3 regions of the Lysinibacillus sp. NPDC093692 genome follow, and region 1 is predicted to be linked to each of the others. Evidence: riboswitches for the same ligand, from Rfam matches in the RefSeq annotation. Region 1 holds a riboswitch; each other region holds the start of a gene.

Region 1 (8,337 bases):
GAGCTAATTGTTTATTAGATAACTGAAGAAAGAGTAAAGCAGATAACTAATAATGGTCTGCACCCCATTTGTTAGTCACAAGTAGGGTGCAATTCCCATGCTATCCATTTTTTTAATCTGCGTTTTCATGCTTGATTATCCTTTAATTCTCCACCGTTTCCTGACAATTATTTTGATATATACTTATTGCTTCTTTTAAAAATAGTTGCTCCTGTTCTGTAAAAGGATTTGGAAATTTGAATGTTTCTGTAAATGGTAGCTTTTCTTCAACTAAATCTAAATTCCCTTTCAAGGTTTCATTCATAAGCTGTATAAGTGTTCTAACAGTTTCTTGAGCTTCTTTTGAAGAAGGTATAGCGTCTGTAAACGTTAAATGTTTAATTTCTGATAAAATTTTAGTCCATTTTCTATCTAAATCGATTTCCTCAGATTTATTTATACTAAATAATTCATCAGTTATATCTTTTGAAAAGTGTTCTTTAAACCATGTTTCGGTGTTTTCAGCAAACATTAATTTTTGTAGCATAGCACAAAATATCTCGATATTGATAATTTCTTCATCTTTCACTGTTTCAATAAGATGGTTTAAATCGGATAATATATTTATGATTTCAAGTTTTTTAGCTTCAAATAACTGTTTTTGATTGTTTAAAGATTTTAAGATAATTTCACCTTTAATCTTGTTTTTTTGCAGCATATCTTTAATTTCCTTTAGCGATAAGCCTAGAAACTGTAATGACTTAATGTTTTGTAAAGTAGATAGGTCCTCTGTAGAATATAGTCTATGTCCACCTTCTGTATAATCACTTGGTTTCAGTAGGTCTATACTGTCATAATAGCGTAGTGTTCTAATACTAACACCTGACTTTTTCACAAGCTCACCTATCGTAAATATACCTTTCCCCACAAATTATTCTCTCCTTAATGATTGACTTTAAAGTAACGTATAACGGGATAAGAAAACTTTTTTCCATATAAAGTATAAATTGCAGCAACTAAAATTAGTATTGTTTCAAGAATAATAAGTGCAAAAGAAATCATTGAAACTGCGCTCCATTTTTTAGAAATAAATGTTAATAATAAAAAAACCGGGAAGAAAGTAAAATGAAGGTTCATCCCTTCTTTTGCATGGTCAGCAAAATATTTATTATTATTCCTCGATACTAAGTATACCAATATTGGTAAAATAAAGGTTAATATTAGTGAGAGCAGATGCATTAAACTTGCCAATCCTCTATTTAATAAACGCTCTTTTTTCATTGTGCAGATTCCTCCAATAGCTTATTTGATTGTTACCTTTTGAATTGAGTAACTAAATTCATCATAAAAGGTGACGCTACTAGAGATTCAAGGACAATTTCATTAAATAATTCATATGTAATAAATAGCTGTTGTTATTTTTAGTTTTTCGTATTGTATGATATAATTCATTTACTGACTAACCTAAGCAAGACAATATTAAGCTGTAGCGGTGCCGTACGCTACAGCTTTTTTTGTAATGAATATAGACTTACTAAAAACATTTTCCTCATCAAGGATTATTACTTTCCAAGTACTCCTCGGCTAGTTGCGGATTTTTGTAAATGGCCATACCAGTTTTCAACTTTTTAAAGCCAACCTTTTCGTAAAAAGGTTCATTTCCTGTTGTTGCAATTAACTGAATACAAGAAACATCCTCTAATTGCTGAATAATGTCCTCTAAAAGAGTTCTGGCAATCCCTCTTTCCTGATAATCTTTATGTACTACAACATCATAAATAGCAGCATTAAAGACACCGTCTGAAAGAGCTCTCGCAAACCCTATAATTTGATGATCTTTTACTGCGAAAACTTGATGTGTACTTGCATTAAAAACTTTCCTTATTATGTTTTCGTCATGTTCCTCCATCCTACCGATTGATAAACTTCTTTTAACATTATTAGCTCGTTTTTCTCTACTTTATATGTAAGTAAAACCATTGTTCATTCCCCCAATTTGTTTGTCATTCCCTTAAATATATATGTGTATTGCTTCCTATATTTCACCATCAAATTAAAGCGTTTATAAACCAAGTCTCTTGACGAACATTCGTTCTGGTATTAGAATAATAAAAAAAGGAGGCAATTTTATGCAAAAAACGAACACCCTCGAATTAGTACATTTCTCTGAAGAGTATGTGGATAGTTTGAATGACTTTGACCTTACGGAAGAACAAAGTCAATTTACTGCCCTTCCAAAAGAGATTTCTATAGAAATGGTTGGTCAATATCCGATTGTTATTTTGAGTGACCATGTTCCTGTAGGATTTTTTGTCCTGCACGCAACTGATAGAGTGAAAGAGTACTCTACTAATCCAAAAGCTATGCTGCTTACTGCATTATCTATTGACCATAAACAGCAAGGAAATGGGTATGCAAAAAAAGGGATGCTTGCACTGCCTGAATTTATTAAAAGAAAATTTAAAGATTGTAATGAAGTCGTTTTAGTCGTTAATCATAAAAATACTCCGGCTCAAAATTTGTATTTAAAAGCTGGCTTTGTCGATAACGGTGAAAGAAGAATGGGACGTATTGGCGAGCAGTTTGTTATGAACCTATACCTTTAATAGATTTTCAAAAATCACTCTTCAAGACATGGGTGATTTTTTTGTTCTCCCCTTACAACATACGGCCTTGTTGATCGTCTATCTGAATGCTGTGGAGTACCTAACAAAAGCTCAGAGAGATAATGCAGCAAACTGGCTTATGAATTGTGGAGTTGCTCCTCTAAACACAGCTCATCGAGGAAGGATGTGGGGGATTGTTAAGGGTATACCCGTAAGTAAAGATATTTTATACTGCGAGTATTTTACTTTCGTATAAGATATTCCTGTATAAAAATAAATCAGGTACCTAACATCGATAAAAATTACCAATACTAGATAACTGACTTATCTTAGAAATTTACTCTAAGCTCTTTCGGTATTTTATAAATCCGTAAATGTTGGTGGTTTCTTTTTGAAGCCTTTCGTCGTAATGAAAGCATAGATAAAACCGATTGCAAGCCAGATAAAGCCTACCTTCAATGTCATCGGTGATAAATTAATAAATAAGTAGAAACAAATACCAAATCCTAGCCCTGGAATTAATAAGTATCGAATTATTTTCATTTCTTTTTTACGGAAGAAGTAATACACGATCACTGACAAATTGACAAACATAAATCCTGTCAGACCTCCAAAGTTCATTAATTCTGCTATAAAATTTGCTGATAAAAACAGCGCTCCTAAAACACTAATCACACACATCAATAAAATATTGTATACCGGTGTTTGATATTTTGGATGTAAATGTGTGAAAAACTTTTTCGAAAGTACCTCATCACGCCCCATACTAAACATTAAACGAGATGCACTTGCTTGTCCTGTTAAACCAGCTGTCACTGTTGATACAATAATCGCAACCGTATAAAGAGTTGCAAGAACTGCACCACCTGCTTTTTCCGCTACATCAAATAAAGCCGTATCAGCTGAACTAAAGTTTGTAACATCAGGCCATACAAGCTGAGCTACATATGCTTGCACAATAAAAATAAGTCCTCCGATTAAACAAGCTAAAATAGCTGCCTTCCAAATATCCTCTTTTGGATTGACTGCCTCTTCTGAAAGTGTTGTAATCGAATCGAACCCTAAAAACGAGAAGCAGGCCATTGTTGCACCAGAAATAATTGCAGACATAACGAATTTTTCATCGTTGAAAAACGGTGCAACAGTAAAGAGCGACGTATCACTTTCCGCACCGACAATTGTCTTTACACAAAAAATCACAAAAATAACGACTACAATTCCCATAAACATAACGAGGGTTTGATTTGTTTTTGCTGCGATGCCAATACCTAGAATATTGACAGTAGTTATAATACCTGCAATTAATAACACCCATACCCAATACGGAACAGATGGTATTAATGCATTCGCATATGAAGCACCTACCATGAATACAATGAGTGGCACTAAGACATAATCCATAAACATTGCCCAACCTGCAAAAAAACCTAAATGCGGATTGATAGCACGTTGGGTATATGTATAAGTCGACCCTCCATTTGGAAAAACAGCAGCCATTCGACCGTAACTATATGCAGAAAACATCATTGCAACCATCGCAATCAAGTAGGCTAATGGCAACATTCCACTTGTAGACTCTGCTGCAAAGCCATAAATATAAGCTGGCGCAATCGGTGTCATAAAAGCAATACCATAAATGACTAAATCTTTTAATGTTAAAACACGCTTTAACTGTGGTGTATGATCATTTGGTGTTTGACTCATAGTCCATTTCCTCTCACAGATTCATTGGTTCGCGTTTTGATAGTTCTTCCGTTACTAAATCAATTACTTCATCTGTACTCATCACTTGGCAATAAATTTGATTCATAATCATAATTTCAGCATCATGAAGCTGTTGCGTTGCAGCTGCACATGCATCTTCCACTAAAATAACTTCAAATCCTGCGTCAGCTAAACTTCGAACTGTTGAAGCAACACATTGATCTGTTACAACACCTGTACAAACTACTGTTTCAATGCCCATATTACGCAGTAAAAATTCATAATTCGTACCACTTAATACGCTATCTGTCGTTTTATTTACAACAATTTCGTCATCAAGAGGCTTTAATTCATCCACCATCTCCGCTCCTGGGTCACCGATTGGCAATAAAATATTGTTCCACCCTGTCCGGCGTTGTACAGGAGAACGATCTCGTCCATCTTTATGATGGCAAGCAATGCGACCAAATGTTACTTCTAATTTATTAGTACGGAAAAAATCTAAAAGCTTTTTATTGTTCGGGATCGTTAAATTGTCGATACGATCAAAAAAGTATTCCCACTGATCAAACATGCCCTTTTCTCTTGCAACCTGCGCGTCTAATCCGTCTCGGCTAATAAACTGATGTTGCATGTCTACTATTAGTAATGCTGTTTTATAAGGGTTCACGTTTATTTTTTGACCGTCAGTCGGTAAAAATTCATAATATAATGTTGATGTATTATCCATAAAATCCCCTCCAAAATACCTCTGATTCCAAAATGTATAGACAAATAAAATATAGACTCTTTGTGTAAAAGAATCTGTCTAACACAAAAATGACCTACTCATTTCTAGAAACTTAAAATGAATCGACCATTTAAAATTCCCACTGTTTGTCTAAACAGAGATAGCACAACTTCATAAACACGTATGTTTACGAAGACAGTCCTGCAACTATTCGCTACAGCCCCAGTATATGATGGCGAGAACTCATCACATACTTCGGCGACACTTCCTTCTATCTAACTTCTTCATCTTCTCGGACTCCATTAGGTACTGTTAACTGCCGCGCCTCTACCTAACTATCAGAAAAGTGTGAATTATTTGATTATTTTAAATAATTATATTATTGCGTTTTTTATATGTCAACTTTAAAATCTACTATATTTTATAAGATTTATCGCGCACAACCACAAAAAAATGACAATCAAAACAGTTTAAATAATAACTATTTACAATAAATACCACAATACATCAACAATTGTATAAGCATTTAATTATTCACCTCTTGATTTTTCATTACCTATAAACCGTTCCCTTATTAACGCTCACGATTCACAATATAATTCATAAATTACCCCAGCGATAATTTTGATTATTTTGCCGAGTTTGCACGGCATCCACCCCTTTAGGAATATTTTGGGCTACCATATTTAGCATTACCCAAATCATAGTGGATTCCGACTAACGCCGTAAACAATTGTTCGAAGAGGGAGGTTTACCCCCCACGCAATTTTTTTAAAAAATTTTTGTCCTATAGAAAAAAATCATCTAACACATAGTAAAAAACTTCTCAGAAAAACAAGCTTCTAATTAAGTAGTCTATTAATACACAAAAATGCCCTACTTATATTACCAGCTATAAGTAAGGCACCTCTAAAATTATATTCCGTTTTATTGAGCATATACATTTACTTCTACGCTACTAAAAATATCATGATATAAAACAGTAATAAAAGGTCGCAGCAGCAGCACAACCACCTTCGCTAATAGGCAATCCCTTTTTGATAAGCAACTCTATTAAGTTGAAGAATTATTTTCCATTATGTATCTAAGTTTGATTAACTCAAGTCTTTCTTTTTTCTTCTTTTCTTCTTTTCTTCTTTTCTTCTTTTTGATTCTTTTACATAATTAATATAGTTTCCTGTTCCTTCTATTGCTGAAACTGCAATGATGGCCCATTCTAGTGGATTAACATCTCTTAGCGATTCCTTTCCATAGAATAGTGTAACGCTAGCAATAAACCCATAGAGAATTGCTTTAGAAAAATACTCCCAAATAGGAGAATAATTTTCTATATTAATTTTTCCGTATATTTTGTCTATTAAGATTACCATTCCTAAAATTAAAACTACGGTCATAATCATTTCCGTCTTCATAGTCCACCTCCATAAAAATTTTAACACATGCTTCATTATATAATCTCTTCGAAAATATCTTCAATCCTTTGCACAACAAAAGAATCCATTACTGGAAATTAGTTCTTTTATCATTTCTTTGGTAGATCTTAAGGCCGTCCCACTTTACAAGATAAAACTCAACCCGCTCGATCGATGGATAAGGAACATCAACTTCCATTTTCTTCTTACGAGTATATACACGATTAGTAGTCTTTTTCTGCTTGAGCAGATGGATCTGCAGTTCCATCAGAATCTAAGAATTAAACTTTCTAAGATGAGACAAGTAACCACTAACAAGTGATTTAACATTACCGGCTGCGTTCTCAGAAAGTGGAGGTGAAAATGTTACTATATCCATACCTTTTGTTTCATCACAAATATTTCACTAATTAATTGTAAGTTATGCGGATAAAAAATCATCTTTCTCTCACACTAATGGTGGAGGTGAGATGACATGGGTAATAATAAACATAAAAATAATAAAACTCAAGACAACAAAAAACAGCAGAATCAAAATCAAAATGCTAACAGAGAACGTAAAAATGAAAACAGAGAAGAGTTCGCTGAAGAAGTAGATTTCAGTAATATTCAAAATGAAAATAAACGTTAATAGTGATAAACAAAATCCCAATATTCACCTTAGAAATAGGTGTGTATTGGGGCTTTTCTTATTGTGTAAACATCACCTAGATCCATCTCTTTCGATTTCTTAAAGTACAAAAAAAACGGAAATAATTCCGGGCTGATTACCACTTACTTTTTTCCTTCATGACACACTGTTTCGCTTTCGCATTCGATCTTAAGAATAACCTAAGACAATGGTAGTTTTAACTTTTTATTTTGATAAGAATTCAGATACCACTAAAGCCGTAATACAATAAATATCTATTGGTATCAATAAGAGCAATCCTATTATCCAGTTTAATTTTATATATACATTAGGTGGTATTATTTTCGATGCTATTTTTGTATTTCCTACGAGTTCATTATTTTCCCGTACTCCTTCGGAAATATTCTCAACCTTTAGTTCTACTTTAGTTAAATTAGGATTATGAAAATCAACCTCTAAAAATGCGTATTGAGGATTTGAAATCGACAATTTTACACTCCTTTGTTTCATCCTAATTCCTTAATAAATTAATTAAAAGCTTAAACTGCATGTGGCTATTATATTCACAAGGTAGTAACAATATTCACTATTAATTTACAAAGTTTTGCAACGAGACCAATCAATTGTCGATTATTGACGTAAAATTTTAAAGAGTCCCTATGTATCTGTTAGGATAACTTCATGTCGTGATCCTCACCTATGATGAATTCAGATGGTAGTATTGTAAAAGCATTCTCCTTATCACCATCTGATTCTGTTATACCTGTCGAAATTAATTTAAATAAAGCAGAATCATTAAAGGTTAAAGTAAGCGGAAATATACATGATCGTAATATTGTTACATTATTAAATCCTATATTTATTGCGAATTTTTAATCTTTTTAAACATTTACATACTTATTTTTAAAAAGAGAAATCTCATGAGGTTATTTAATTACTTATAGGAAGTAAAACAATCTCAACTGTATCGATCACGGTGCCAAATTCGTTGCTAGAGACCGGGAATCACTATATGCACTTGATTAAATGTATATTAACAGAGCTTACAGGTGAAGAGTTGCTTATTAACTTTGTTAATCAAAATAACAGGACTGATTTCAATTTACCTAAGACGAACTAACCAAGCAATACTAAAAAGAGAAATTGCGCTGTGCAATTTCTCTTTTTGCTTGAACTTAAATTAATTATAACTCTTCCTCGGTAACTTCATTATTATTTTTATTACCATTTCCGTTTCCATTTCCATTTCCATTACCGTTTCCGTTTCCGTTTCCA
Region 2 (8,337 bases), on a different contig from region 1:
AAACACAGCATGAGCTGAAGTCAGCTATCCAAGATGTCTTCGCCCTTCATACAGCTACTGAGCAGGAAAAAGAGCATCTACAAGAAGTTGCTGAATTAAAAACCTTTAAGCATGGATGATTCCGTTTTATCAACAAAAAAGGGTGGCTCAGAAATCATCTGAACCACCCTTTGGTTTTCATTCAAACCTATTGAATGAAAATCCGGAATCAATTACGCCAAGGCGAAATTGATTTGCTTATTCAAAATAATCTTTATAGTAGCCACCAATATTACCAGTGTTATCGATAATAAAAACGAACTCTTCTGTTTCGTTTTTCACATCATATTGTTGCCCTACTGTTAATACGTTTGACACTAAATATTTTGATGCATTTGTATGCTTACAAGTAACTGTGCGTACTGTTGGAGCATCTTTCCATTTTAAATGTAACATAATCTCTCTACCTCTCTTTACTAGCACGAAGCTAATGTATACAGCTTATTTTATAATATTTTTGTACGCTTGTGGAGAAAAAAACCATAGATGACCATATTTTCTCCCTAACTATCCATTTTTTTAACCATATCAATTTCGTATTGATGTAATAGGTGCTGTCGCACAGATAAACAATGCGTCTGAGGACATGTCTTCATTCAGTAGATATTTCACTGTAGCTCTCATCCCAATACATGCAGAGTTGGGAGTCTAAATGAATGGAGAAAATTAATAAAAAATTTTACTTCGAGGTGTTAACATGAGCTTTGGTGGTGTACCGCAATGGTTTTTTATCCTGGCCGTTGCATTTGCAATTTGTTTTATTTTATACGCAGAATGGAATTCTAGAAAATAACTCAGTAAAAAATTAAAAATGTACATTACTAAATTCAATTTTAGTAGTGTACGTTTTTATTTTTATTATACGGACTGCAGTGAACAAGCTCATCAGTCGCCCTTGCCACTTTACTTCGATATTCTGTTTGGAGACTTGAAAGTTTAAGTTACAATGTTAGCATCACTGAACTTTTGCTTCCTAAAACCATTTCGTGGTTTTCGTTTCAATAAAGTGCATAATAATTATAAAAAAGGCATTATCCTTTTCGAAAAAGAGTCCCCTTCAGCTTAAGAACAGCACATTACAGCCTTATCCATCTCTTTTTCATTTACTAAGACACTACCATTTTCATCAATAATGAAATCAACCCCGGCTTTAGAAAGCCTTTTTATCGCTGAATCAATAGTTTCTTGACTTTGTGTTGATGAATCAACCCATACGTTATAGCTTTTTTCTTGCGAACATCCAAGTAATAGAACACTAATTACGGTAAATAGAATACATAATTTTTTCAAAGTCCTACCCCCTTAACTGCCTAAAATTGAGGCTATCAGTAGAAGAAAGTTCCTAGAGTTGACTGTACCGTTAAATTGGAGTGGCCCAGATTATATCTTAATCACAAATAAAAGCTGAACTAATTTAGTTCAGCTTAATTGTTACACATTATATATTGACTATTAATAAAATTCGTTTGGACTCACTTTTTTAGTTATTCATTACCAAACGTGTAAACTTTTTTATCTTAATGTCCGTTTTAAAAACGCTTTTGTCCGTTCATGCTGAGGGTTTACTAAAACCTGAGTTGGAGGGCCATCCTCTACAATAACACCTTTATCCATAAAGACTACACGATCGGCTACTTCTTTAGCAAATTCCATTTCATGTGTAACGATTAACATCGTATTTCCAGAATCCGCTAACTGACGCATTACCTTTAATACTTCTCCAACCATTTCTGGATCGAGAGCTGACGTCGGTTCATCAAACAGCATTACATCTGGGCTCATTGACAATGCTCGTGCAATCGCTACACGCTGTTTTTGACCGCCAGATAGTTGCCGAGGCTTCGCATTGACGTATTGATCCATACCAACAATTTGTAAATATTTTAGTGCCACTTCATCCGCTTCTGCCTTCGAACGCTTTAATACTTTCATTTGACCAACTGTGCAATTTTTTAGCACATTATGATTATTGAATAAGTTAAATTGCTGGAATACCATGCCTAAATGTGTTCGGTACTCTTGGATATTATGTTTATCGTCTAAAATGTTTTCATCTTTATAAAAAATTTGACCGCCACTTGGTGTTTCCAGTAAATTAATGCAGCGTAGTAGTGTTGATTTACCAGATCCAGAAGAACCGATTAAGCAGACAACCTCACCCTTTTCTACTTGAAAATTTACATCCTTCAACACTTGGTTACGACCAAATGATTTACTTAAATGCTCTATTTTAATAACTGTCATTTGCTCATCCCCCTATACTGCTTCTTTCTGTTGTTTTTTGTAGGCATCTGGTCCATCCAGTCGCTTTTCAATATACAGTAAAATTCTTGATGCTGTGAATGTCATGACGAAATATAGGATACATGCTATAAAGAAGGATTCGAAATAGCGGAAGTTATTACCCGCAATCGACTTTGTTTGGAAAAATAATTCTGTAACCCCAATAACGTTTAAAACTGCTGTATCTTTAATGTTCATAATTAATTGGTTACCTGTTGCCGGCAATATATTTCGGGCAACTTGTGGTAATACAACATGTAGCATGATTTGAACATGATTCATGCCAATAGCCGATGCAGCCTCGTACTGCCCTTGATCAATGGAAACAATTCCACCTCGTACGATTTCTGCCATATAAGCACCTGTATTTAGTGAAACAACTAAAATACCTGCCGTAATAAAGTGCATATCAATGCCAAATGCTATATCTAATCCGTAAAATACAACCATTGCTTGTACAATCATTGGTGTACCACGGAAGAATTCGACATAGCATGTTAGTAAAAAATTAATGAGCTTTAAGCTATAGAAATTTACACCTTTTTTGCGAACCTTTATGGTATGCATAATTCCGATGAAAAATCCGATAAGTGCACCAATAATTGTACTACTAATTGAAATAAGTAATGTATAATAAGCACCTCGTAAAAACATTTGCCAGTTGTTCTCAACAATAGAAATAATCCAATCAAGACTCATGATGTACCTCCTAACAACGTCGTGTTGCTTTTTCGTTACTGTTGTCTCTTAGCTATCAACCACTTTCATTGGGCTTCTGTTTCTTTAATTTTATGAAACTATTAGCTAAGACATTATTATTTTTTTGTGATTGTTATTAAATGAGATGTTATGGAATGCACGGGCTAATAGTTAGCCCGTGCATTCTTGTTATTGTGCTGCTGGTTGGTGGTGGATTGCTTCTTCCATAATTTTTTGACGATCATCTTCTGAAATACCTTTTAAGATTTCATTGATTTTTTCAAGCTCAGCATCACCTTTACGTAAACCAACTGCAATAGATGTATTAGAAACATCTGTATCAAAGCCTTTTTCAAACTTTACATATGTGAATTTATCATTTGTAGCAGCAGCGGAAATACCTTCTGGACGTTCTGCTACATAGCCGTCAATTTTTCCAGCTTCTACTGCTACACGCATTGCTGGGAAGCTATCCATTGCTGTTTGTTTTTTTACACCTTTGATTTGATCAATAACAGTGTAGTTAGATGTATTTAATTGTGAAGTAATTTTTGCACCTGAGAAATCTTGAATAGATGTTGCATTTTCATATTTACTACCTTTTTTAACAACCATTACAAAATCAGATGTATAGTAATTGTCAGTGAAGTCGATTGTCTGCTTGCGCTCTGCAGTAGGTGACATACCTGCTATGATTGCATCTATTTTATTTGATTGTAGAGCTGGTACTAAGCCATCCCATTCCAATTTTACGATGACTAATTCTTTTCCTAAGCCTTCAGCTATTTTTTTCGCCATTTGTACATCATAACCGCCTGCATATTCTGCATTATCGGCAATTTTTACCGCGCCATTTGCATCACTTTGCTGCGTCCAGTTAAACGGAGCATAGCCCGCCTCCATCCCGATTCGGAATTGGCCGCTTTCTTCTTTCTTATCAGTACTTGCACTGCCATTACTAGACGATGTCGTCTCCTTCTTGTCACTAGCACCACAAGCTGCTAGCAAGATTGCTGTCATTACGGTCAACATTAATACTAACCATTTTCTTTTCATGTAACATTCCCCTTTTCTGTAAAAAAATAAGACAACTGTACCAAAAAAGACCTAAGTACTGAACTTAGGTCTTACTTTTTTAACAGTTGCCCAAATCCTCACTAAAATTCCATCATTCCGAGATAGCACAACCTAGTAAACCTGGAAAATAATTCACTAGGACAGTCCTGCACTTATTCACTGCAGACCCAGCATAAAAGTACGAGCTCCTTTTATACTTCGGCGATAGTTCCTTCTCCATTGCGTCTTCGCTTGCTTATACTCAACAATGAACTAATAAATACCGCGCCTCTACCTCACAATAGGATAAATGTGAGGTTTGTATATTTAATTGATATTAAGATACTACTATAAAAACAATATTTTCGTCAAGACAATTTTATTACTTTTCTGATTAATTACAATATTAGGGTTTTTTAGCCTTTTAAAGACATATATATACTTTTGCAAAGTCGAAAATGATTTATTCGAATGTTTTGTCGAGAAAGTCCGTAAAATCGCCCATGCTCCATTGTACGTACTCCAACCAACTTATATACGTGGATACGCTTGTAACACACGCGACAAAGAACTGATTTTTCAGAAATCAAGCAAATAATTAATATTTAAATTATTTTATAGTAATTCAAAAGAAATTGTTGAACTGTAAAGATAACACCATTTGCACTATACGCATTTTTACTGTGAAACTTTCACAAACGATCTCAGCTCTTCTTTCGGTCGCTTCGCTTGCTTTATCCGTCACTTTGGCTCTTTTATCCTTCCCTCCCACAAATGCTTCATAAAAAGCAAAAAAACCTTGCGAAACGATGTTCGCAAGGTTTTAAGAAACTCAGGAATTAAGAATTTAATAATAAATCTTCTGGGTTTTCAAGTAGTTCTTTAACAGTTTTAAGGAAGCCTACAGAATCTTTACCATCGATAATACGGTGGTCATAAGAAAGTGCTAAGTACATCATTGGGCGAATTTCTACTTCACCATTCACTTCAACTGGACGTTTTTTGATTGAGTGCATACCAAGGATACCAGCTTGTGTACCATTCATGATAGGTGTAGACATTAATGAACCGAATACACCACCATTTGTAATTGTGAATGAGCCACCTGAAAGATCTGCTAAACCTAATTTTTTGTCGCGTGCTTTTTTAGCTAGGTCTGCAATTGAATCTTCAATTTCAGCAAAGTTTTTGCGGTCAGCGTCACGTACTACTGGTACTACTAAACCTTCTTCTGTTGATACAGCTACACCGATATCAAAGAAGTTGTTTAAGTGAATTTCATCGCCAGAGATTTGTGCATTCACATATGGGTATTTTTTAAGTGCTGCAACTACAGCTTTTGTGAAGAATGACATGAAACCAAGTTTAGAGCCAGTTGACTCGAAGAATTGGTCTTTTTTACGAGAACGTAAAGCCATAACGTTTGTCATATCTACTTCGTTAAATGTTGTTAACATTGCTGTAGATTGTTTTACTTCAAGTAAGCGTTTTGCAATTGTTTGGCGACGACGGCTCATTTTTTCAATTGTCACACGTGATTCATCAACAGCTGCTACTGCTTTAGGTGCTGCTGGAGCTGCTTGTGGTGCTGCTACTGGAGCTGTACCATGAGCTGCAACGTCTTGTACACGTACACGGCCTTGTGGATCTACTGGAGATACAGCAGCAAGGTCAATACCTTTTTCACGAGCAAGTTTACGTGCTGCTGGAGACGCGATTACACGCTCACCAGAAGTTTCTACTACAACTGGAGCTGCTGCAACTGGAGCAGGTGCTGCTGGAGCTGGAGCTGCCTCAACTGGAGCTGCTGCAACTGGAGCAGGTGCTGCACCTTCGCCAGCTTCTACAACTGCGATTACTTGACCTACAAGTACAGTATCGCCTTCTTCAGCTAAAATTTGAGTTAAAACTCCTGCTTCTTCAGAGATGATTTCAGCGTTTACTTTATCTGTTTCAAGTTCAACGATGAATTCACCCTTTTCAACGCGATCGCCCACTTTTTTTACCCACTGTGCGATACTACCTTCTGTAATCGATTCTGCTAATTCAGGGACTTTAATTTCAGCCACTTTCATTTCCTCCTTTAATTAACGTGCATTGGTGCACATCAATGGGCTACTGCCTAAGCAAGTAGCCCGGCTCTCAAAAATATTTAATATATGATTATTTAACCTTTACAGGCTCAGCAACTGCTTCTTCTACAAGTGCGGCTTGAGCTGCTTTATGAGAATCTGCATCACCTTCAGAAGTTGAGCTCATTGCAGGACGGCCTACATAACGTAGCTTTTTACCTTCTGAAAGGTCGTGTAATGTTTCTAATGCATAATTCCAAGAACCTTGGTTTTTAGGCTCTTCTTGTACCCAAACAATTTCTTTTACATTAGGATACTTAGCAATAATACCAGCAACTTGCTCTTTTGGGAATGGGTAAAGTTGTTCTACACGAGTAATGTGTAGGTGATCGAAGCCTTCACCGTCTTTAATACGGTCTGCGATGTCGATCATGACTTTACCTGAACCTAAAACAATGCGCTCTACAGCTTCTGGTTTTGAACCTAGGCCTGGTTGTTCAATTACTTCTTGGAATGAACCATTTGCTAATTGATCAGCATTTGCTGCAGCTAATGGGTGACGAAGTAAGTACTTAGGTGATACAACCACAAGTGGACGAACGCCTTCAGTACCTAATAATGCTGCTTGACGACGTAATAAGTGGTAGTAGTTACCTGCGTTTGAACAGTTTGCTACGAACCAGTTATTTTCAGCTGACATTTGTAAGTAACGTTCCATACGGCTTGAAGAGTGTTCTGGACCTTGACCTTCATAACCATGTGGTAAAAGAATTACTAAACCAGATTTTTGACCCCATTTAGCACGTGCACCTGAAATATAGTTATCGAACATAACTTGTGCCATGTTAGCAAAGTCACCAAATTGAGCTTCCCATACTGATAATACATGGTCGTTTTCTATATTGTAACCATATTCAAAGCCTACTACCCCAGCTTCTGTAAGTGGAGAGTTGTGTACTGAAAATGATGCATTTGCACCTGAAATATGGTGAAGTGGCGTGAATAAATTACCATTGTTTTTGTCATGTAACACTAGGTGACGTTGAGAGAACGTACCACGTTGTGCATCTTGACCTGTAAATCGTACTGGTGTGCCATCTTGAATAATTGTTGCATAAGCTAAAGTTTCTGCATGACCCCAGTCGATTTTTGCAGAAGCAAATGCATCACGGCGTTTTTCTAAAATTTTGCCAAGCTTTTTCTGTGGTTCAAAGTTTTCTTCAAACACTAAAAGCTCTTCATTTATTTTTTCTAAACGTTCCGCACCAACTGCTGTATCAATTTGTGGGAATTCTACTTTTAATTCTTCTGGCATTTCTAAATGTTTATGTTCATCTTTATCTGCCATTTCTCTTACATGATCATAAGCTGCTTGCATTTCTGCATAAATAGCTTTATCTAAAGCTGCTACTTCATCAGCAGAAACTACACCTTCAGCTGCTAATTGAGCACCGTATAAAGAACGGACAGGTTCATGTTTAGAAACTAATTTATACGTTTCAGGGTTTGTTACAGTTGGGTCATCCGTTTCATTATGACCATGACGACGGTAACCAAGAAGGTCAACGATAATATCTTTACCGAATTTTTGACGGTAGCTAGCTGCGAAACGACCAACTAAAACTACAGATTCAGGGCTATCTGCATTTACATGCACAACTGGTACTTCATAACCTTTTGCAGGGTCAGAAGAATATACAGATGAGCGAGAGTCTTGTAGTTCAGTTGTAAATCCAATCATGTTGTTAGCAATGATGTGGATTGTACCACCAGTAGTGAACCCTTCAGTTTTTGCAAAGTTTAATACTTCTGTTACGATCCCTTGACCTGGGAACGCAGCATCACCATGCACAAGAATTCCTAATCCTTTTGTGCGGTTATGAATAGCTTGCCCTGGTTTAGAAGTGTCATCTTGTGCAGCACGTGCAGTACCTAAAACAACAGGATTTCCTACTTCTAAGTGAGAAGGGTTGTAAGCAAGTTTAACATTCATACCAGATTCGCGGTTGTAAGAAGCACCCATGTGGTATTTTACATCACCAGTCCAGCCTTTAGTAATTTCAAGGCGACCATCTTCTGGCATAAATAATTCATTAGAAACATGTGCGAAATCAGAGAACATCATGTCATATGGTTTATTTAAAATGTGTGTTAACACATTTAAACGACCACGGTGGGCCATACCAAT
Region 3 (8,337 bases), on a different contig from region 1:
GATGGTTCGAGTCCATTTAGGCCCACCATTATTCCGAAGTAGCTCAGTTGGTAGTAGCACCTGACTGTTAATCAGGTTGTCGCAGGTTCGAGTCCTGCCTTCGGAGCCACGGCCCCTTGGTCAAGTGGTTAAGACACCGCCCTTTCACGGCGGTAACACGGGTTCGAATCCCGTAGGGGTCATCAAGCATGTTGCACATTCGTGTAACATGCTTTTTTTTATGCCAATTAAAAGCTAAAAAGGATCACCCTTTGTGTTAAGGAAGTTTTATTTCTAATGGCCGTGTAATAACGTCTATTCCTAAGTATTGCGAAGGGCTTAATCATGATAAACAAAATCGGTTTTGCAACTGAAGATATCTCTTGTATAACCAATTTCTACATACAAAAAGGTATAATCCCCCCGAAATTCTCATAATAGCACTTGAAGCGAAGATGTCTATCTCTTCCCTAATCCCAAAAATGATAAGAAATATTGAACAAAGTATTTCATATATAAAATATGTATGTTTTTTTGCAGATTTTTTCGTGGTGATAATAGTTCCATTCCTCTAATATGAGGGTAGATGGAGGAGTTCGATATGAATTTACATGAAGTACAACGATTTTTAGAACTTTATCAAGTAGAGCAAAACGAGTCAAAAATATGGCTAGAAAATAAATTACAATATATTAAAACAGCTGGAGAATATATACCGACAACGGAAGAACTAATCTTTGGTGCACGAGTGGCGTGGCGTAATAGTAATAAGTGTATTGGTCGATTGTTTTGGCAATCGCTACATGTTGTTGATGCCCGTGATCTTTCACATGAAGAGGATATCTTCAACGCTTTGCTTAAACATATTCAATACGCAACAAATGATGGGAAAATTCGTCCGACAATAACGATTTTTGCACCAGGACGAGTTCGTATATGGAATCATCAGCTAATCCGCTATGCAGGCTATGAAACGGAATATGGAATCGTTGGTGATCCGCATTCCGTTGCGTTTACGAAAGTATGTGAATCACTTGGCTGGCAAGGTGAGAGAACAGCATTTGATGTGCTACCGCTTGTCGTACAGGTGGATGATAGAGAGCCACAAGTGTTTATAATCCCTGACGAATATGTGCTAGAGGTACCGATTCGCCATCCAGAATCTTCTCAAGTAGAAAAGCTAGGATTGAAATGGTATGCAGTGCCGATTATTTCGAGCATGCGCTTCCAAATGGCAGGTATCGACTTTGAGACAGCTCCATTCAATGGTTGGTATATGGGTACAGAAATCGGGGCACGTAATTTAGCAGATCATGAGCGCTATAATATGCTACCCGCTATAGCAGAAATTTTTAACCTTGATACAGCTAAACAGGCATCTCTATGGCGTGACCGAGCATTAGTTGAGCTGAATATGGCCGTTCTACATTCTTTTAAAGAAGATGGGGTGAGCATTGTAGATCATCATACAGCTGCACAACAATTTAAATTGTTTGAGGAAGCAGAAGCAGCAGCAAATCGTGAGGTTACAGGCAATTGGACATGGTTGATTCCACCTCTTTCGCCAGCTACAACTCATATTTATCACAAGCCTTATGTTAATGTTTACAATACACCGAACTATTTTTATCAGAAACCACCTTATTAATAGAGAAAGGCAGCTCACGTTAACTTATTTCAGCGGGTGTCCAAACACCCGCTGAAATAAGATCATGCGCTACCTTTTTTAATTTACATATTCATTTTTAGAAGCTCTAAATGAACATAAGAAGAGTATGAATGCTACGACAACAAATAACCAACCAGTAATATCCCAGCCACCGAATATATCATGTAAATAACCGAATAAGATTGGACCGATTGCAGCTAATAAATACCCCAATGATTGTGCAAAACCTGATAAATCAGCTGCCTCAAAAGCGGTACGGGTACGTAATGTAAAGAACATCATCGCTAATGAGAATGAAGCTCCTCCGGCTAAGCCTAGTAGTACCATCCAAAGTATAGCGAGGTTTGTCCATTCCATTACTAGTCCGATAAAACCAATTAAGTAAAATGCCGTAAACATGAATACGAGAGGTCGCTGAGATGTCATTTTACTAGCGATAATAGGCACAGCTAAGGCCATTGGTACTTGTGAAAATTGCATGATGGAAAACATCCATCCTGCACGATCTGCAGCTAATCCTTGTGCTATATATATTTCAGGAATCCAAGCAGCGGTTGTATAGAATAATAACGACTGAAATCCCATAGCTCCCGCTACTGCCCAAGTTACAGGTGATTTCCATAAAGGTGTACGTTCTTTCGTAGTTTTAACATTAGGCTCCGGCTTATTAAATTTCAACTGTGGAATCCAAATTAAAATGGTTAACACCACGAGAACAAGTGCGACTGCCAGTGCACCTTGCCAGCCAATTGATGAATGGGCAACAGGATAGCTAATGCCAGCGCCGAGCCCAGCTGTCAAATTCATCGACATTGTGAAAAAGGCCATAAGTAAACCTACGTGATAAGGAAACTTCAATTTAAGTAATCCTGGAATAAGTACGTTACCGAATGAAATGGCTATACCAATTAGCGCAGTGCCAAATACGAGAAAACTAGTTGTACCGAGGGAGCGCAGTACAATCCCTAATGCCAAAAGAATAGTCGATAAAAATAATGTTAGTTCTAGCCCGATTTTACGTGCGACAATTGGTACGAAAGGTGAGATAATTGCAAATGCTAGCAATGGGATTGTTGTTAGAAAGCCCGCTAATGCATAGGATATGCCGAGGTCTTCTCGGATAAAGGAAATAATAGGTCCAACAACTGTTAGCGGCATCCGTAATGTCGAGGCAATACAAATTACGCCGATCACTAGTAATAATGTTGTACCTTTCCAGTTAATTTTCCTGCTAGGATAAGTATCGGTATGTTCATGAGTAGTCAAATAAATCCCCCCTGTTAGAACAATTATGATTGAACCACTATACCACTTTATCACAATAATAAAAATAGTTGAAAATTCACAAAATATAGAATGTTACTTGAGTTATTGAAATGCCATATGTCATATGTTAGAATAATATTCATCATAAATTTAATAATATGCCTCATGTTTATATTGAGGTAGAGGTCGCGGTATTTAAGAGTATGCTAATGGAAATGACAAGCATTTAAGATATTAGTTGAAAGGAAATACTGCCGAAGTGTGAGGGGACTTGAAAACCTCATGCTGGGGCTGTCTCCGAAAGGAACAGAACTGTCACGTTTGGACAACGTGTTGAGCTATCATTTTGAAAGAACAGAGGATTTACTTAGCCATCACTGCCGTTCATGTGATGGCATTTTTTTCGCCTCTTAAAAGGAAGGAAGTTAAATTGTGAGTGAAATTAAAGTCAATCAGCTCGGCCATAAAGCGCCAAAGTTGAAAAAAGAATTAAAAAGCCGTCACATTACAATGATTTCATTAGGCGGTACAATCGGTACAGGATTGTTTTTAGCTAGTGGTGGTGCCATTGCACAAGCAGGTCCTGGCGGTGCACTTCTTGCTTATGCATTAATCGGTATCATGGTTTACTTTTTAATGACGAGCTTAGGTGAAATGGCAGCCTATATGCCATCATCGGGCTCATTTAGTACGTATGCTACAAAATTTGTGGATCCAGCTCTAGGCTTTGCACTTGGTTGGAACTATTGGTACAACTGGGCAATTACAATTGCGGCAGAAATTTCTGCTGTATCATTGATTATGAAATATTGGTTCCCAGATAGCTCATCAGCACTTTGGACTGTTTTATTTATTGCTGTTGTATTATCGTTCAATCTATTATCGGTAAAAAGCTATGGTGAAAGTGAATATTGGTTTGCCATGATAAAGGTTGTAACTGTAATCATTTTTATTATCATCAGTTTCTTAATGATATTTGGTATTTTAGGAGGAAACGCTCCGGTAGGCTTTACGAATTTCTTTATTAGTGATGGACCATTCCACGGTGGTTTCCTTGCTACATTTGGTATTTTCTTAGCTGCGGGATTCTCGTTCCAAGGAACAGAATTACTTGGAATAACAGCAGGTGAAACAGATGATCCTGGTAAAAATATTCCGAAAGCTGTTAAGTCCGTTTTCTGGCGAATTCTTTTATTCTATATTTTAGCGATCGGTGCAATTGGTCTGTTGATTCCGTTTACAGATGCACGTTTGCTATCTGAAGATATCGCTGTTTCACCATTTACACTGGTGTTCGATCGTTTAGGAATTGCCTTTGCTGCATCATTGATGAATGCTATCATTCTAACGGCAATGCTGTCAGCAGGGAATTCAGGGCTGTACGCATCTTCTCGTATGCTTTGGCAATTAGCGGTAGATGGACATGCACCTAAATTTTTCGCTAAACTAAGCCGTCGAGGAATTCCGATTTACGCATTACTGGCGACTTTAGCTGTCGGCTCCCTAGCATTTTTAGCTTCATTCTTTGGTGATGGTGTGGTCTACATGTGGCTTCTAAATGCCTCTGGGATGTCTGGCTTCATTGCTTGGCTAGGAATTGCATTTAGCCATTACCGTTTCCGTCGAGCGTTCGATGTACAGGGATTAGATCCGAAATTGTTGCCGTATAAAGCAAAATTATTCCCATTCGGTCCGCTATTTGCCTTTACGGTTTGTATGATTGTTGTTATTGGACAAAACTACAATGCCTTTATGGGTGGTTCAGTAGATTGGTACGGAGTCCTTGTCTCGTATATCGGTATTCCACTGTTCTTACTGTTATGGCTTGGCTATAAAATTAAGCATAAAACAAAAATGCTTCCGCTTGAGCAATGTGATTTAAAAGTAGATTAATAAATAATAAACTGTCCTGTGAGCCGTAGAAAATGGCTTGCAGGGCAGTTTTTTTAGTTGAAAAATGAATTTGCAAGCTCAAACATATAATCTTGTCAGAGAAAAAACTGTCAGTGAAAAGTAAAATCCTTTAAGCCTCAAAAACTGCATCCCCATAATAGTGAACACTGATACGTTTTTATAGTTTTTCAGACCGTCCATCCATTTTTGGTACCCAACCTTAATATGGTAAACTGTTTTAGAAATGAATAACCACTAAATTTTGGTTATGGAATTTATTGAAACGTATACCATCTATCTTCATTCAATAGAAATAACTGCACGTAAATCTTAATAGGTGAGGACAAATAATCAAAGGAGGGGGAAGATGATAGACTATCCATTTTTACAAAACAGATTAAAAAAAGAAAAGATTAATACTTTTTTGATTAATAGTCACGGTAAAACGATATTTCGATACTATAAAAACAACAAACAACAACAGAAACTTCATAAAATTAATTCTTGTACAAAGAGTATTCTTTCAATTTTATTTGGCATTGCAATAGATCATAAATATTTGGAATCTGTTCATATACCTATCCATTCTTTTTTTCCTGAACTATTCGAACGGCAAGATGACAAACGTAAGTTGGATATGACAATATATCACCTTTTAACAATGACGGAAGGGTTAGATTTCCCGGAATTCGGAGAATGGAATTGTTTTGCTCCTATGGTATTTCATTCTGATATAGTAAAATTTATAGTGAATCGTCCAATGGTACATCCAGTGGGTGCGCATATGAATTATAACTCGGGTTGCTCCCATATACTATCTGCTATATTGCAGCAAGTTACGAATATGAAAACAAAAGAATTTGCCAATCGTTATTTATTTCAACCATTAGGTATTCAAGAATATCAGTGGTACGAGGATAAGAAGAAAATTAGTAAAGGGGCAGATGGTCTTTTATTAAAGGCAGAAGATATGATGAAAGTAGGGCTCTTAGTTTTAAAGAAAGGCGTATATAACGAGAAAAGGATAGTTTCAGAGGATTGGATTAACCATTCGATAAAGCCGAATTTGATGACTTATGAAAAAATCGGTTATTACGGGATGCATTGGTGGGTAAATAAACAGAATGAAACTAAAGCTTTTTCGGAAGATAATCAATATTTCTTTGCATTAGGCTTTGGGGGGCAATATATTTTTATTTGGCCAAAGGAAGAACTAGTTATTACTATCACAGGTGATTTGTATGAAACTAGTTTATTACCGCTTCAATTAATAAAGGATCACATCTTAAGATAATCGTTATGATGAGGAGCCGTTAAAATGAAATTTTACATTTTAGAATAGAGGTGCATGGAAATGCAAAAGCACATTTTACTAGTAGAAGATGATGAAGCCATTCGTGAAATGGTAGAAAGCTATTTAACGATGGAGGGATTCCTTGTCACCTCTGCAGTAAATGGAGAAGAAGCATTACAAAATTGTTTAAACAATCCCTTTGATTTAGTAATCTTGGATATTATGATACCGAAGCTTAATGGATTAGAAGTTTTAAAGATTATACGAGAGCAAGCATCACTTCCAATTATCATCATGTCAGCGAAGGATAGTGATGTTGATAAAGCATTAGGATTAGGATTAGGGGCAGATGATTATATCGCTAAGCCGTTTTCGATGCTAGAATTTTCTGCACGTGTCAAAGCCGCAATTAGAAGAGCTACAAAATACTCCAGTCAAGTAGAGGATAAGGCAGATATAGTAGAGATAGACAACTTATCGATAGATCTTGTTAATTTTTCGGTTGAGAAGAATGGACAAAATGTAAAGCTCACGTCAAAGGAATTTGCTATTTTAACGTTATTTGTGACAAATCGTAATCGAGTTTATACGAAGCAGCAAATTTATCAATTGATTTGGAATGATTCTTACTATGGAGATGAAAATATTATTAATGTACATATAAGAAGATTACGAGAAAAAATTGAAGACGATCCGTCCAACCCTAAGTATATTAAAACGCTTTGGGGGATCGGCTACAAATTTGAAGGGTAAACATCATGATTATATGTCTATTGCTAATTATTGTTTCACTCGTAGGAATTATTATTTTTCAGATGAAGGCAAAGAAACAACAAGATGCTGAGATTCAATACATGCATCAAAAGCTGCAAACAATCATTGATGAACAATCGAACGAAAAGATTTTAGTATCGACAGCTAATCAAGAATTACAGCAGCTACTAATCGCGATGAATGCATTGTTAGACCACAAACAAAAAGTGCAAGTAACACATCGAAAAATGGAAGGTTCCATGAAAAAAATGTTGGCCAATATTTCACATGATCTTAAAACACCTTTAACAGTTGTGCTCGGTTATACGGAAATGCTGCAGCTACAGCCATCCCTTAGTGACGAGGAGCGGCAGCGCTTGCTCACAGGCGTTCATTCGAAAACATTGGACGTATTAAAAATAATCCATACATTTTTTGATTTGGCAAAATTGGAGGCTGGAGATACAGATTACCCAATGACGAAAATTAACGTAAGTGAAATTTGCCGGAAAAACATTTTATCATTTTACGATATGGTCATGTCATTGGGATTAGAGATTGATATAACAATACCTGAGATATCTGTATATGCACTTGGTAATGAGGAAGCATTAGATAGAGTTTTGAATAATTTATTGTCAAATGCGATTGCCTATGGGGCGGCAGGAAACATCATTGGACTCACAGTAAGAACTGATGATACGAATATTTGTATTGATGTATGGGATCGTGGTAAAGGGATTGACGAATATCATATTGATAATGTTTTTGAAAGAATGTATACGCTTGAGGATTCTAGAAATAAATCCTTCCAAGGGAGTGGACTTGGCTTAACGATTACAAAACGTCTTGTAGAATTAATGGATGGCTCCATCCAGCTTTCCAGTATTCCATATGAGAAGACCATTTTTACGATTTCACTAAAACGAATGATGTATTGAACAGCCGTGCTTGTAGAGCATTTAAAATGCTTTACAAGCTTTTCTTCTGCGCTTAAGAAATTTGTAAGAATCCATTAATAAATTAGAGAGTTTCATTTTTTATAATAAGGATAGTTAAATGTAAGGGAGAGATTTACATGACATATATTGTGAAGACAAACCAGCTCACGAAAGTGTTTGAGGGGAAAGAAGTCGTTTCTGCTGTTACTATGCATGTGAAAAAAGGAGAGATCTACGGTTTTTTAGGTCCTAATGGTGCCGGTAAAACGACAGTCATGAAAATGCTAACAAACCTTACGAAGCCAACGAGTGGAGATATTGAAATCTTTGGTGAGAAATTAAATGACCGCTCATACGAAGTGCTGAAAAGGATGGGGACGATTATTGAATACCCAATTTTTTATGAAGATTTAACGGCAAAGGAAACTTTAGAATTACATTGCGAATATATGGGCTATTATGACAAGAAAGAAATTGCGCATGTTCTAGATTTAGTAAAACTAACAAACACGGAAAATAAACGTGTAAAAGACTTTTCCCTT

What was found. A riboswitch is a leader RNA that binds a small molecule or an ion and turns the genes downstream of it on or off. The one in region 1 is predicted to bind lysine.
Region 2: it holds a riboswitch for lysine, as region 1 does, so the genes downstream of both, ACQKN4_RS15115 (transporter substrate-binding domain-containing protein) here and ACQKN4_RS03635 (cysteine hydrolase family protein) in region 1, are expected to answer to the same signal.
Region 3: it holds a riboswitch for lysine, as region 1 does, so the genes downstream of both, ACQKN4_RS18750 (amino acid permease) here and ACQKN4_RS03635 (cysteine hydrolase family protein) in region 1, are expected to answer to the same signal.

Annotation. Positions count from the first base shown of each region.
Region 1 covers NZ_JBNNUW010000002.1:175,672-184,008, reverse strand. Annotated here, with positions in the region: gene ACQKN4_RS03660 (MerR family transcriptional regulator) at 143-907, opposite strand; gene ACQKN4_RS03655 (DUF4870 domain-containing protein) at 922-1,260, opposite strand; partial or broken gene ACQKN4_RS03650 (GNAT family N-acetyltransferase) at 1,532-1,959, opposite strand; gene ACQKN4_RS03645 (GNAT family N-acetyltransferase) at 2,109-2,585, shown strand; gene ACQKN4_RS03640 (APC family permease) at 2,946-4,289, opposite strand; gene ACQKN4_RS03635 (cysteine hydrolase family protein) at 4,303-5,019, opposite strand; lysine riboswitch at 5,173-5,357, opposite strand; gene ACQKN4_RS03630 (hypothetical protein) at 6,114-6,431, opposite strand; gene ACQKN4_RS03625 (hypothetical protein) at 6,907-7,062, shown strand; gene ACQKN4_RS03620 (hypothetical protein) at 7,288-7,551, opposite strand; gene ACQKN4_RS03615 (S8 family serine peptidase) at 8,247-8,337, opposite strand, start outside.
Region 2 covers NZ_JBNNUW010000013.1:85,171-93,507, forward strand. Annotated here, with positions in the region: gene ACQKN4_RS15090 (toxic anion resistance protein) at 1-119, shown strand, start outside; gene ACQKN4_RS15095 (DUF6501 family protein) at 238-435, opposite strand; gene ACQKN4_RS15100 (hypothetical protein) at 1,102-1,329, opposite strand; gene ACQKN4_RS15105 (amino acid ABC transporter ATP-binding protein) at 1,552-2,283, opposite strand; gene ACQKN4_RS15110 (amino acid ABC transporter permease) at 2,296-3,021, opposite strand; gene ACQKN4_RS15115 (transporter substrate-binding domain-containing protein) at 3,211-4,077, opposite strand; lysine riboswitch at 4,193-4,379, opposite strand; gene odhB (2-oxoglutarate dehydrogenase complex dihydrolipoyllysine-residue succinyltransferase) at 4,917-6,146, opposite strand; gene ACQKN4_RS15125 (2-oxoglutarate dehydrogenase E1 component) at 6,241-8,337, opposite strand, start outside.
Region 3 covers NZ_JBNNUW010000020.1:1,242-9,578, forward strand. Annotated here, with positions in the region: tRNA gene ACQKN4_RS18725 (tRNA-Ile) at 1-28, shown strand, start outside; tRNA gene ACQKN4_RS18730 (tRNA-Asn) at 33-109, shown strand; tRNA gene ACQKN4_RS18735 (tRNA-Glu) at 111-182, shown strand; gene ACQKN4_RS18740 (nitric oxide synthase oxygenase) at 581-1,627, shown strand; gene ACQKN4_RS18745 (CynX/NimT family MFS transporter) at 1,706-2,914, opposite strand; lysine riboswitch at 3,087-3,263, shown strand; gene ACQKN4_RS18750 (amino acid permease) at 3,347-4,807, shown strand; gene ACQKN4_RS18755 (serine hydrolase domain-containing protein) at 5,175-6,101, shown strand; gene ACQKN4_RS18760 (response regulator transcription factor) at 6,162-6,854, shown strand; gene ACQKN4_RS18765 (sensor histidine kinase) at 6,860-7,795, shown strand; gene ACQKN4_RS18770 (ABC transporter ATP-binding protein) at 7,933-8,337, shown strand, end outside.